Regions from separate parts of the Clostridium sp. AN503 genome, predicted to be linked through region 1. Evidence: predicted binding sites of a transcription regulator. Region 1 holds the regulator's gene; the other holds the start of a gene.
What was found. Region 1 encodes Rex, which represses fermentation and respiration genes when NADH is low (regulators of the CRP and FNR family bind a similar motif). Its sites were predicted from a motif close to ATTGTTAANNNNTTAACAAT; they were not measured.

Region 1 (5,526 bases):
TCGCCATGGCGCTGCAGCCGCTGGGATTTAAATACACATTGCCGTCCTTATCGGCGGTCACCGTGGCCGCATCCTTCATCACACAGACCACACCGTACCTGCCGCTGTACTCCCTTGCCGCCCGCACCGGGTCCGCCTTCAGCTCCTCCACCGGACAGGCGCACAGCCGCGCCATCTCTCCCATGTGAGGGGTGATAATGATATTTTCCGTAAAATACCGGGTCAGATAAGGATGGGCCGCAACTGTATTCAGTCCGTCCGCATCCAGCACGATCGGCACATAGGCGTGGGAAAGCACAGCCTCCACCAGGTATTCCACATAAGCTTCCTGGCCCAGGCCCGGCCCCAGGACAATGGCATCCGCCCAGTCGCACTGGCTTTCCAGGACCGTCCGGAAGCTCTCCCCATCTTCTGCATCGCTGTAAGGTGTGATCGCTTCCGGATCGCAGGTCTCTACGATCGCCTCGGGAAGCTGGGCCTGGAGGACTGCCCGGTTCTCCGGGACCGTCAGGATCTTCACCAGCCCTGCTCCCGCCCGGTAGGCGGCAAGCGCGCTTAAATAAGCGGCACCGCTCATGCCCACAGAACCTGCTATGACAAGCAGCTTTCCGAACGTTCCCTTATTGCCGTCTGCCTGGCGCGCCGGAATCCGGCTCCGGTCCGACGGCTCCAGTATCATCCCGTCCCAGCCTGCGCAGGTTAAGCTCACCTGGGAAAATCCGATATCGGCCACCTCTGCCGCCCCCGCATAGCTCCTGCCGGGATACAGCATCAGGCCTGTCTTTAAATATCCAAAAGTCACGGTAATATCTGCCGGCAGTGCAGCGCCCATAACGGCACCGGTATCTGCATGGATGCCGGATGGGATATCTACTGCCACCACCTTTGCTTCCCCCGACCTGCGTTTTTCAGCAAGCATCTTAAGAAGCTCTCGGTATTCACCCTCGATCTCCCTGCCCAATCCGATCCCGAACAAAGCGTCCACGATCACGTCACAGCTTCCCGGGACAAAATCACTGTACTCCACCATCGGAACATCCAGGTTTTCCGCAATCTGCTGCTGGACCCTGTGCTCGTGTGAGGCATGCTCTAAGCTGCCTGCTAAAAGAACCGTCACATCGTATCCTCTGCATTTAAGAATACGCGCTGCCGCAATACCGTCAGCGCCGTTGTTGCCGGTTCCGCAGACAGACAGAACGCGGGCAGAGGACGGGGAAAGGATACGCTCTGCTGCATCGGCCACCGCCAGCGCTGCGCGCTCCATCAGAACCAGGGACGGGATTTTGATCCGGTCTATGGTATCCTTGTCAATCTGCTTCATCTGGCTGCCGGTTACTGCGTATTTCATGATCTCGAAACCTCCTTTGAAGTGGAAGCGGGGATATTTTCCGCCCTATAAAAATATTCATAAAAATTTTCCTTTGTGAACAAACTCACACGGAGAATTTTTATGAATATTTTTGCATGCCCAATATATCAGGATCTTGTACTGTCTTTTTCCTGCCTGGCAGGTTTCATCTCTGTCTGCTCCTTCTCTTCATCGATCCGGTCCTGCATGCTGCACACGCGGTAAGACAGGCGCATCAGGCTCTCTGACAGGTGTACGTTCTCCACCACCACATCGTCCGGTACCGTTAAGTCCACATGGGCGAAATTCCAGATCGCTTTGATGCCTGCGTCAACCAGACGGTCGGCAATCTCGGGAGCTTTGGTCTTGGGGATCGTCAGCGCCGCCATCTGCACATCGTTGTCCCTTATAAACTGCTCCAGATCATCCACACCACGGATCTCTATGCCGCGCACCACCAGGCCGATCAGTCTGGGATTGATATCAAACATTCCCTTGATGATAAATCCCCGCTTCTCAAAATTGGCATAATTGGCGATAGCCTGGCCCAGGTTCCCGGCCCCGATGATGATCAGGTTGTGCTGCCGGTCGATCCCCAGTATCTTCCCGATCTCCGTATAAAGATATTTGACATTATAGCCATATCCCTGCTGGCCAAAGCCGCCGAAATTATTTAAATCCTGCCGGATCTGCGATGCCGTCACTCTCATCCTGACGCTCAGCTCGTTGGACGAGATCCGCTCCACCCCCGATTCCAGCAATTCCCCCAGATAACGGTAATATCTCGGAAGCCGTGTTATGACCGCCTTAGATATCTCTCTACCTTCCATGATATTCACCTCTCATTCAATCAACTTCCTTTTATTATACCTTTTCGTCAATTTTATGTCAAATATGTTTTCATACATTTCCGGCAGGTTTGTAAATTTATACAAGGAAAGGAGCTTAAGTTTCCGCTGCAAAATGCAAAAACTCAAGGGAAAAGAAATGTTGAAAAAAAGTGCAGGCTATATTATACTAGCTTGAGATATAATAGTTGTACTTAAACATACTGCAGGAAACGGAGTGATATCCTATGATATTATCGTGCAATCACATAAACAAGGCATTCGGCACAGACCAGATCCTGTCCGATGTGTCCTTCCATATAGAAGACCAGGAAAAGGCCGCCATCGTCGGTATCAACGGCGCCGGCAAATCTACCCTGCTGAAGATCATCGTCGGCGAACTTGCTGCTGACCAGGGCGAAGTGGTCCTGTCCAAAGGAAAAACCCTGGGTTATCTGGCACAGCACCAGGATCTTGACAGCTCCCGCAGCATCTACGAGGAGCTTAAGGAAGTAAAACGCCCCATCATCGAGATGGAGCAGCAGATCCGCAGCCTGGAACTGAAGATGAAGGATGCGCAGGGAGAAGAGCTGGAACAGATGCTTTCCGCCTACAGCCGCTTAAACCACACCTTCGAGCTGGAAAACGGCTACGCCTGGCAGAGTGAGATCACCGGCGTTTTAAAGGGTCTGGGCTTTTGCGAGGACGAATTTGACAAAAAGGTCACTACTCTGTCGGGAGGCCAGAAGACCCGCGTATCCTTAGGCCGGCTCCTGCTCTCCCGCCCGGATGTGATCCTTCTCGACGAGCCGACCAACCATCTGGATATGGAATCCATCGCATGGCTTGAGACCTATCTCTTAAACTACAACGGGGCTGTCGTGATCGTCGCCCATGACCGGTATTTCTTAAACCGCGTGGTCACAAAGATCGTGGAGCTGGAACAGGGCCGCAGCGCCGTCTACCAGGGCAACTACACCGCCTACAGCGAGAAAAAAGCCATGGTCCGCGCCGCCCAGATGAAAGCCTATTTAAACCAGCAGCAGGAGATCAGGCATCAGGAGGAAGTGATCACCAAGCTCAAATCCTTCAACCGGGAAAAGTCCATTAAACGCGCGGAGAGCCGGGAAAAGATGCTTGCCAAGATCGAGGTCCTTGAAAAGCCCGTGGAAGTCAATGATGAGATGCATATCGCTTTGGAGCCCAATATCACCAGCGGCAACGACGTGCTGACCATCCGGGATTTAAGCAAGGCCTTTGGCAGCCAGAAGCTGTTTGACCACATCGATATGGATGTGAAACGAGGCGAGCGGGTTGCCATCATCGGCAACAATGGTACCGGGAAGACCACCATTTTAAAGCTGATCAACGGGATGCTGCCCGCCGATACCGGGACCATCACCCTCGGTTCCAAGGTCCATGTCGGTTACTACGACCAGGAGCACCATGTGCTCCACATGGAAAAGACTGTGTTTGAGGAGGTCCAGGACGCCTACCCTAACCTGACCAACACCCAGGTGCGCAATATCCTTGCCGCATTTTTATTTACGGGCGACGATGTGTTTAAGCGAATCTCCGATTTAAGCGGCGGGGAGCGGGGACGTGTTTCCCTCGCAAAGCTGATGCTCTCGGAGGCGAACTTCTTGATCCTGGACGAGCCGACCAACCATTTAGATATTACCTCCAAGGAGATCTTGGAGGATGCGCTGCAGAATTATACCGGCACAGTTCTGTACGTGTCCCATGACCGGTATTTCATCAATCAGACTGCCACCCGGATCCTGGAGCTGACTGGTCGGACGCTGCTTAATTATATCGGGAATTACGACTATTACTTAGAGAAAAAAGAACTGATGACAAGCCTCTACGTGACCCCGGCTGCTGATTCCGGCGACTCTGTTATGGCTTCCGGAGTTTCTTCCTCCAGCAATGGAGAAGCCGTATCTGAAGTCAAGCAGGACTGGAAAGCCCAGAAGGAGGAGCAGGCGCGCATCCGCAAACGCCAGAACGATCTAAAGAAAACAGAGGACGAGATCCACCGCCTTGAAACCCGCGATGCAGAGATTGACGGGCTTTTAACCCTGGAGGAGATCTACACGGATGTGGATAAGCTTTTAGAACTTAACAATGAAAAAGAGTCCATCCAGACAAAGCTGGAAGAACTCTATGAACAGTGGGAGGAGCTGGCGGAATAACTGCCGGCTCTTCTTTTCTATGACTCTTTTGATCTATTCTGCCGCTTCTGTACTTTCCTCCGGCCTTTTCACACCAGGCCCGTAGCCTTCTTCCGCCGCGATCCTGGCCGCCCGCTCCGCAGCCTCCTTCCGCTCCGCTTCCCGTTTTGCTTTCAGCCTGGCCCTGGTCTCCTCGTCGTCCTTCATGTGCAGGATCTCCTCAAGCACCTCGCAGGCTCTGGGAGCATTGCGCAGCATATCCTCCTTCGTCTCCCCATCCAGATACGCCGCAAACAGCTTTCCGAAGTAGAACTGGCTGTCATTGGAATAGTAATCCGGTATCTCCAGCAGGCTGTGCAGCGCATTGTAATCATTCCACAGTTCCTGCATCCGCACATCCCCCTCCTGATAGCAGCCCGCGGCATATCCCACGTACTCGCCGAACGCCTGCAGGATAGAATCTGCGTCCGTAAACTTCGCCTTTTTGTAATGGGTGTCCACGCTGTGATAAACGTAATAGACCCCCATATCTGTACTGGGCGCCGCAAAATATTTCTTTTTCTTGTAAAACATGAACTGCCAGCCGTCCTTTACAAACTGGGCAATCCAGGACCTGGGCACCTCGTAGAGATAATCCGTGATCAGGTCCTTATCCTCTGATGTGGGATTTTCCGAACCGATCACACGGATGTCATGCGATTCATCCGGCTGTCCATCCGCATCGTAGTATTTCAGTCCGATATACTGGTTCCACGTCATATGCCCGTTTGCATAAAAATGGTACGTCACCCCGTCGATGCCCCGGCTCCCGCCATCTGCCATCCAGCCGGACGGGTCAAACCAGTACCATTCGCCCTCATATTTGAGCCAGCCCGTATGCGGAGTCTGATCCTCGTCATAATAATACCAATGGTGGTCCCTGTCGCTGTAATGCCAGTTGGCTCCCCCGCTGCCCGGCGCCGACATGGCAAATGCCTGTCCTGCCCCCGGTATCACCGGCAATGCCGGCACTGCCATCACCGCTGCCAGGACAAGCGGAAATATCCTGTATTTTTTCACGGGCACTCAATCCTTCCTGCCTGCATATCTCTATATGTATGTCCCTGTCTTCTCTGTCCCTGCCTGTATCAACAGGCCTTTATATGGAAAAACAGCCCTCCGCCAAAGCGGAGAGCCC
Region 2 (5,526 bases), on a different contig from region 1:
CCGGATCAAACGCCCCCGGCTCCTCCACCCCAATCTCATAAATATCAAACCCCAGATCCTTAGCATGCCTCAACTGTCCGATCGTATCATTAGAAAACGGAGACACCCAGACATAAGAACTCACCCCAAATTTCACACCTGCACCCTCCTCATCTTTTTACATTCCCCTGTAAACTTTTACATCCCCTCAACACCCCTAACCTCATATGCCTAAAACTATATCCCTTTCCAAAATCCCCGTCAATACCCCAGGCAGATTTACATAATTTACATAACCTTCCAACATTCCATTTTTTCTTTTCGCTTTTCCTCCCCAGCGCAGCCAGAGCACAGTCCGTGTATGGGCGCAGGGATTGGTGAAACGAAAGCGCAGCGGCATCTTGCGGAGGCTTAGAAACACTTAGCTTCCTGCAATAAAAAAACCGGGGACTCGGCCTGACGCACAACGTCAGGCCGAGAGGTGACGCGGAGGCGGGAAATCCATCAGGATTTCCCGCCGACTGTCACCGGTGCCCCGGTTTTTATATTGCAGGAAGGTTAGTGTTTCCCGCCGACGACAAACAGCCGCTGCGCTTCGTTTCACCAATCCCTGCGCCCATACACGGACGTTTCTCTACTCCGCTATCCAGGCAAACTCACTTAGCATCCTTAAGAGCATTCGCCACCGCTTCCATAATACCATTGCTGGTATTGGTCGCTCCGGACACTGCATCTACCTCTGCGTTCTGAGTCTTAATGATGTCAGCAACAACATTTTTCTCAGCCGCCTCATAGATACCCTCGGTCTCGCCGTGCTCCTTCAAGGTGATCGCGGTAATATTGCCGCCCTCAACCTTCACTTCTACCTTGATGTCGCCATTGTTGCCCTTACCGGTACCTTCATACACGCCATCCTTATAATTACCCTGAGCCTCCGGCGCTGCTGCCGCCTCATCGCCGCCCGCGGTGATCTCAGCCTCAGTATGCCCGCCGTTTGCCATAACATAATCCTCAGCAGAAGTACCTGCGATACGGCCAAATACCACGATATCGGTCACCGCGTTGCCGCCCAGACGGTTTGCGCCGTGAACGCCTCCGGTGATCTCACCTGCTGCGAACAGACCTGCGACCGCGTTTCCATCCTCTTTTAAGACTTCACAGCTGGTATTGATCTTCACGCCGCCCATGGTGTGATGGATCGCCGGCGCGCACAGAGCTGCGTAGTATTTCGGCTCGGTCAGCGGAAGCTCCATGCTCTCACGGCCGAAGTCATCATCCTTGCCGCTCTCCTGATAACCTGCATAGATGCTCAAGGTCTCTGCCAGAGCTGCGCCGTCAATGCCGATCGCCTCGCCTAACTCCTCCGGAGTCTCAGCCTCACTCACAATACCTGCTTTGATGTAGGACTCGATAGCAGACAAGCTGTCTCTTACGGCCTGATCAAATACCATATAGCATTCCCCGTCGGTCTGCTCCAGGATAGCTGCAGATACCACGTCACGGGTCTCCAGCTCATTTACAAAACGTTTGCCTTCTTTGTTCACCAGGATCGCACCGTTGCCGCGCACGCCCTCGGTGTACATGGTCTGGGTCTCCGGGTTTACGGTCGGGTGGGTCTGAACCTGATCCATATCAACAAATGCTGCGCCCAGCTCCTTTGCCATGGCAATACCGTCGCCGGTCGCGCCTGCATGGTTGGTGGTGCCAAAGCCCTTTAAGTCAGGCTTGTACTCCTCTACCATCTGCGCATTGGCGCCAAAACCGCCGGTAGCCAGGATCACTGCGGTACAGTCGATCGTCATCTCATTGCCGTCCTTGTCAACAGCAACCACGCCGGATACGGCGCCCTTGTCGTTCACCAGGATCTGCTTTGCGGTGGTCTCTAAGAGAACCGGGATGTTCAGTTCCTCCATCTTCGCATTGAGGGTCTTCACTAACATCGGGCCCACTGCGGAGGTGTCGGACGGTCTGTGGATACGCTTTACGCTTGCTCCGCCGAACATGCCTACCACGCTTAAATCGCCGCCGATCTCATTTACCCAGTCAACTGCTGCTGCGGAATTCTCAGCCATTACAGTAACCAGTTCTTTATCATTTAACTCCTTGCCGCCCTTCATGGTGTCTTCCACGAACAGCTCCACGGAATCCTCGATGCCGTCTGCTTCCTGGTATGTAGTTGCACATGCATTTAAGCCGCCGGTGGAACGGGTGGTATTGCCTCCCGTGATCGGCATCTTCTCCAGAACAACCACATCGGTTGCGCCGTCCTGCACGGCCTGGATCGCTGCGGTCATACCTGCGCCGCCTGCACCGATCACCACGATGTCTGCCTGCTGGTTCTCTGCCTTAGCTGCCTCGGTCTCCGCTTCTGTGGACTCCGCTGCTGTGGTCGCCTCAGTAGCTGCCTCAGTGGTAGCTGCCGTGGTTGTATCGGCTGTCTTGCCGCCACATGCTGCCAGGGATAAAACCATAGCTGCTGCAACTGCAACAGACATCAGTTTTCTGCCTGATTTTCTCATTTCATTTTCCTCCCATGATTGAAATTAAAGTTCTTGTTGCCATTAGCAGCAATAGTCTATCACATCGTTAATTTAATGTCAATGAAATGCCTGTAAACTCCGGCTTTTGTAACTATTGTTCATGGCAATATCATACTCCGTCCCGGCGGATATAACGGTATTTGATCGACGGTCTTCCACCGGTGCGGTAGTCAATGTCGCTGGCGATCTCATGGGTCTCCAGCATATAGTTTACATAACGTCTGATCGTCACCCGGGAAAGGTGGACCTGTTCGGCGATCTCCTCACTGGTGAACTCTTTATCCGGGTTCTCCCGCATATACTGCCGGACCGTCTCTAAGGTCTGCTCCTGAAGCCCCTTCTGCATCCGGGCCGGGCGCTTACTGTCTGCGTTCCCACCTTTTAAAATGCTGTCGATCTCCCGCTGGCTCATGCCGTCAGCCGACGCAGCCAGAAGCTCCTGCCTGCCGGAAAAAGCCTCCAGTGCACGCTCAAACCTGGCATATTCAAAGGGCTTCACCAGATAATCCACAATACCTGCTCCCAAAAGCTGCCTCACCGTCTCCGCCTCATTGGCGGCTGTCACCATGATCACCTCCGGCCGCCGCTCCAGCCTCTTCATCTGGCTGATAAACTCCATCCCATTCATAAGCGGCATGTAATAGTCCAGAATGACCAGGTCCACCGGGTATTTCCGCACATACTGGAGCCCCTCTTTCCCATTTTTAAAAACCCCCATCACTTTAAACTGCGGGTTCATATCTACATACTTCCGGTTGATGGAACCGACCATGGGATCGTCCTCCACAATAATTACCCGATACATGCGCCCTCTCCTTTCCCGGATTCGTCCGGCGTCTCCTCTTTTGTCACAAAACTGACCGTGATACAGGTGCCTTCTCCATCCTCCGTATCCACGGAGATCTCTCCCCGGTTCTGTTTTACAAGGCTCATCACCAACGGCAGGCCGGTCCCCCGCCCCTCTCCTTTCGTGGAAATGCCCCGCTCAAACATCTGCGCCCGGATCTCATCGGGAATCCCGCCGCCGGTATCCTCACAGGTAATGACGGCCCCCTCCCGGTCACAGTAGACCCCAAGCTCGATCTCCTTAACCAGATAATTGTGGGCGTTCAACTCCTCTATGGCATTCTCCACCAGGTTGCCGATGATCGTCACATAATGATCAACCGGAAGCGTCAATTCCTCAGAAGAACAGTGGCTTCCGTTTTTCAGCTTCAGCCGGATCCCCAGTTCACTTGCCCGCATCATTTTCCCGATGACCAGCGCCGATATATGGGAAACCGTGATCTGGTTGGTCACCTCCCGCACCGCCTGGCTGGACACCAGCGTGGTGTTGGTGATGTAGTCCATGGCCGTGTCATATTCCCCAAGCTGCAGGTAACCCAGGATCACGTGCAGCTTGTTCATAAACTCATGGTTGAAGGCCCGCAGGGTTTCCAACATATCCCTGGCCCCGGTCAGCTCCTCCGCCAGCTTCATGACCTCCGTCTTGTCCCGGTAAATGGATATGGCCCCTGCGATCCGCCCATGCTCCAGAAGCGGGATCCGGCTGTTCAAAATATGGTTTCCGCCCAACACCATGGAGGCATTGTACTGGGCCTGCCCGGTCTTCATAACCTCCGGCAGTTTGGAATCCGGATACAGATCCGTAAGCTTCTCCCCTTCGATCCGCCGCGCATCATCCAAGCCCAGCATTTCCCTGGCAGACTTATTCATCATGATCACTTCCGCATCCGGGTTCACCGCGATGAGCCCTTCATCCAGCGCATCCATCACCTCACTGCGCTCCACGTACCGGGTGACAAATTCCTCCGGCTTATACCCCATCAGAAGGCGTTTCAGATGTCCCATGGTGCGGTTGGTCAGTACTGCTCCCACGCCCAAAAGAAGCAGGGACAGGGCAGCAAACACCAAAAGGATCCGGTTGCGCATCTGGCGGATGCTCTCTGTCAGCACAGACGCCATCACAAAGCCTATGATCGTCCCCTCATCATCCCTCACCGGATAAAACGCGCGGCGCTGGTGTCCCAGGGTCCCGGTCCCATCCGTAATATACGGATCTGCTCCTGCAAGGATCGCCGCCTCGTCACCGCCCACAAATCTCTGCCCGATCCGGCTCTTATCCGGGTGATAGATACGGATACTGTCCGCATCGCAGACCGTGACCACATCCAGATTCTCGGAAACTTCCCTCACATGCTCCAGATAGTCAACCAGTTCTTCCGGGGCCGCACGCCCCTTAAGCGTCTCCGCCACCATCGGCATCTGCCCCAGCACTGCCGCCATGCTGGAAATGGACTGATCCATCTGGTTTTGCTGCCACGCAATGCTGTAATACAGGGTAATCCCTACCGATACCAGGATCATCAGAAACACCCCCAGCCCGTAGGTATGATACAGCCTCTGCTCGATGGTCTTCTGTTTGGTATTGTTCTGTTTTGCCGCCCCCTGCTTTGCAATCTTCTGACCCATTCCAATTCCTTCCCTGCGCCACAAACTCTGTTATCTCTATTCTAATATGCGCCAGACACGTTTGCAAGGAATTAATCCACATTCAGCCCTGATCCAGCCGCAGCCTGCTCCGTTACAGCAAAACCTTCACCAGCACGCTTGCCACGATCAGGATCAGCGCCCCGCAGATCCTGGTGGATATCTGCGCAAACGGCAGAAGCTCCATCCGGTGCGCCGCCGACAAAACCGCGATATCGCCGGTCCCGCCCATATTGGTGGTGCAAAGCCCCGCGGTGATGGCCGACTCGATGGGATAAAAGCCCACCAGATATCCGCCGATCCCCGCTCCCAGGGCCACGCCGCCGACCACCACCAGCACCAGGATCAGATAGGTAATGGAAAATGCCTCCGCCACTGCCACCAGATCGATCATGGAAATACCGATCCCCACCAGGAGCGCCTGGGTCCAGTTGCCCATGACAAAGCTGCTCCACTGTTTCGCCGCCTGTTCAAACTTGGACGGGATAACACCCAGCGCCTTGGAGAGCGCCACCAT

Region 2: a site for Rex is predicted at 2,562-2,581, ahead of AB1I67_RS06555 (flavocytochrome c). Genes of this name have one in related genera too.

The regions. Positions count from the first base shown of each region.
Region 1 is NZ_JBFDTP010000002.1:1,338,623-1,344,148, reverse strand. It holds gene AB1I67_RS13465 (NAD(P)H-hydrate dehydratase) at 1-1,348, opposite strand, end outside; gene AB1I67_RS13460 (redox-sensing transcriptional repressor Rex) at 1,477-2,178, opposite strand; gene abc-f (ribosomal protection-like ABC-F family protein) at 2,424-4,370, shown strand; gene AB1I67_RS13450 (hypothetical protein) at 4,404-5,408, opposite strand.
Region 2 is NZ_JBFDTP010000001.1:1,439,245-1,444,770, reverse strand. It holds gene AB1I67_RS06560 (sugar phosphate isomerase/epimerase family protein) at 1-136, opposite strand, end outside; gene AB1I67_RS06555 (flavocytochrome c) at 636-2,498, opposite strand; gene AB1I67_RS06550 (response regulator) at 2,629-3,324, opposite strand; gene AB1I67_RS06545 (sensor histidine kinase) at 3,312-4,991, opposite strand; gene AB1I67_RS06540 (2-hydroxycarboxylate transporter family protein) at 5,104-5,526, opposite strand, start outside.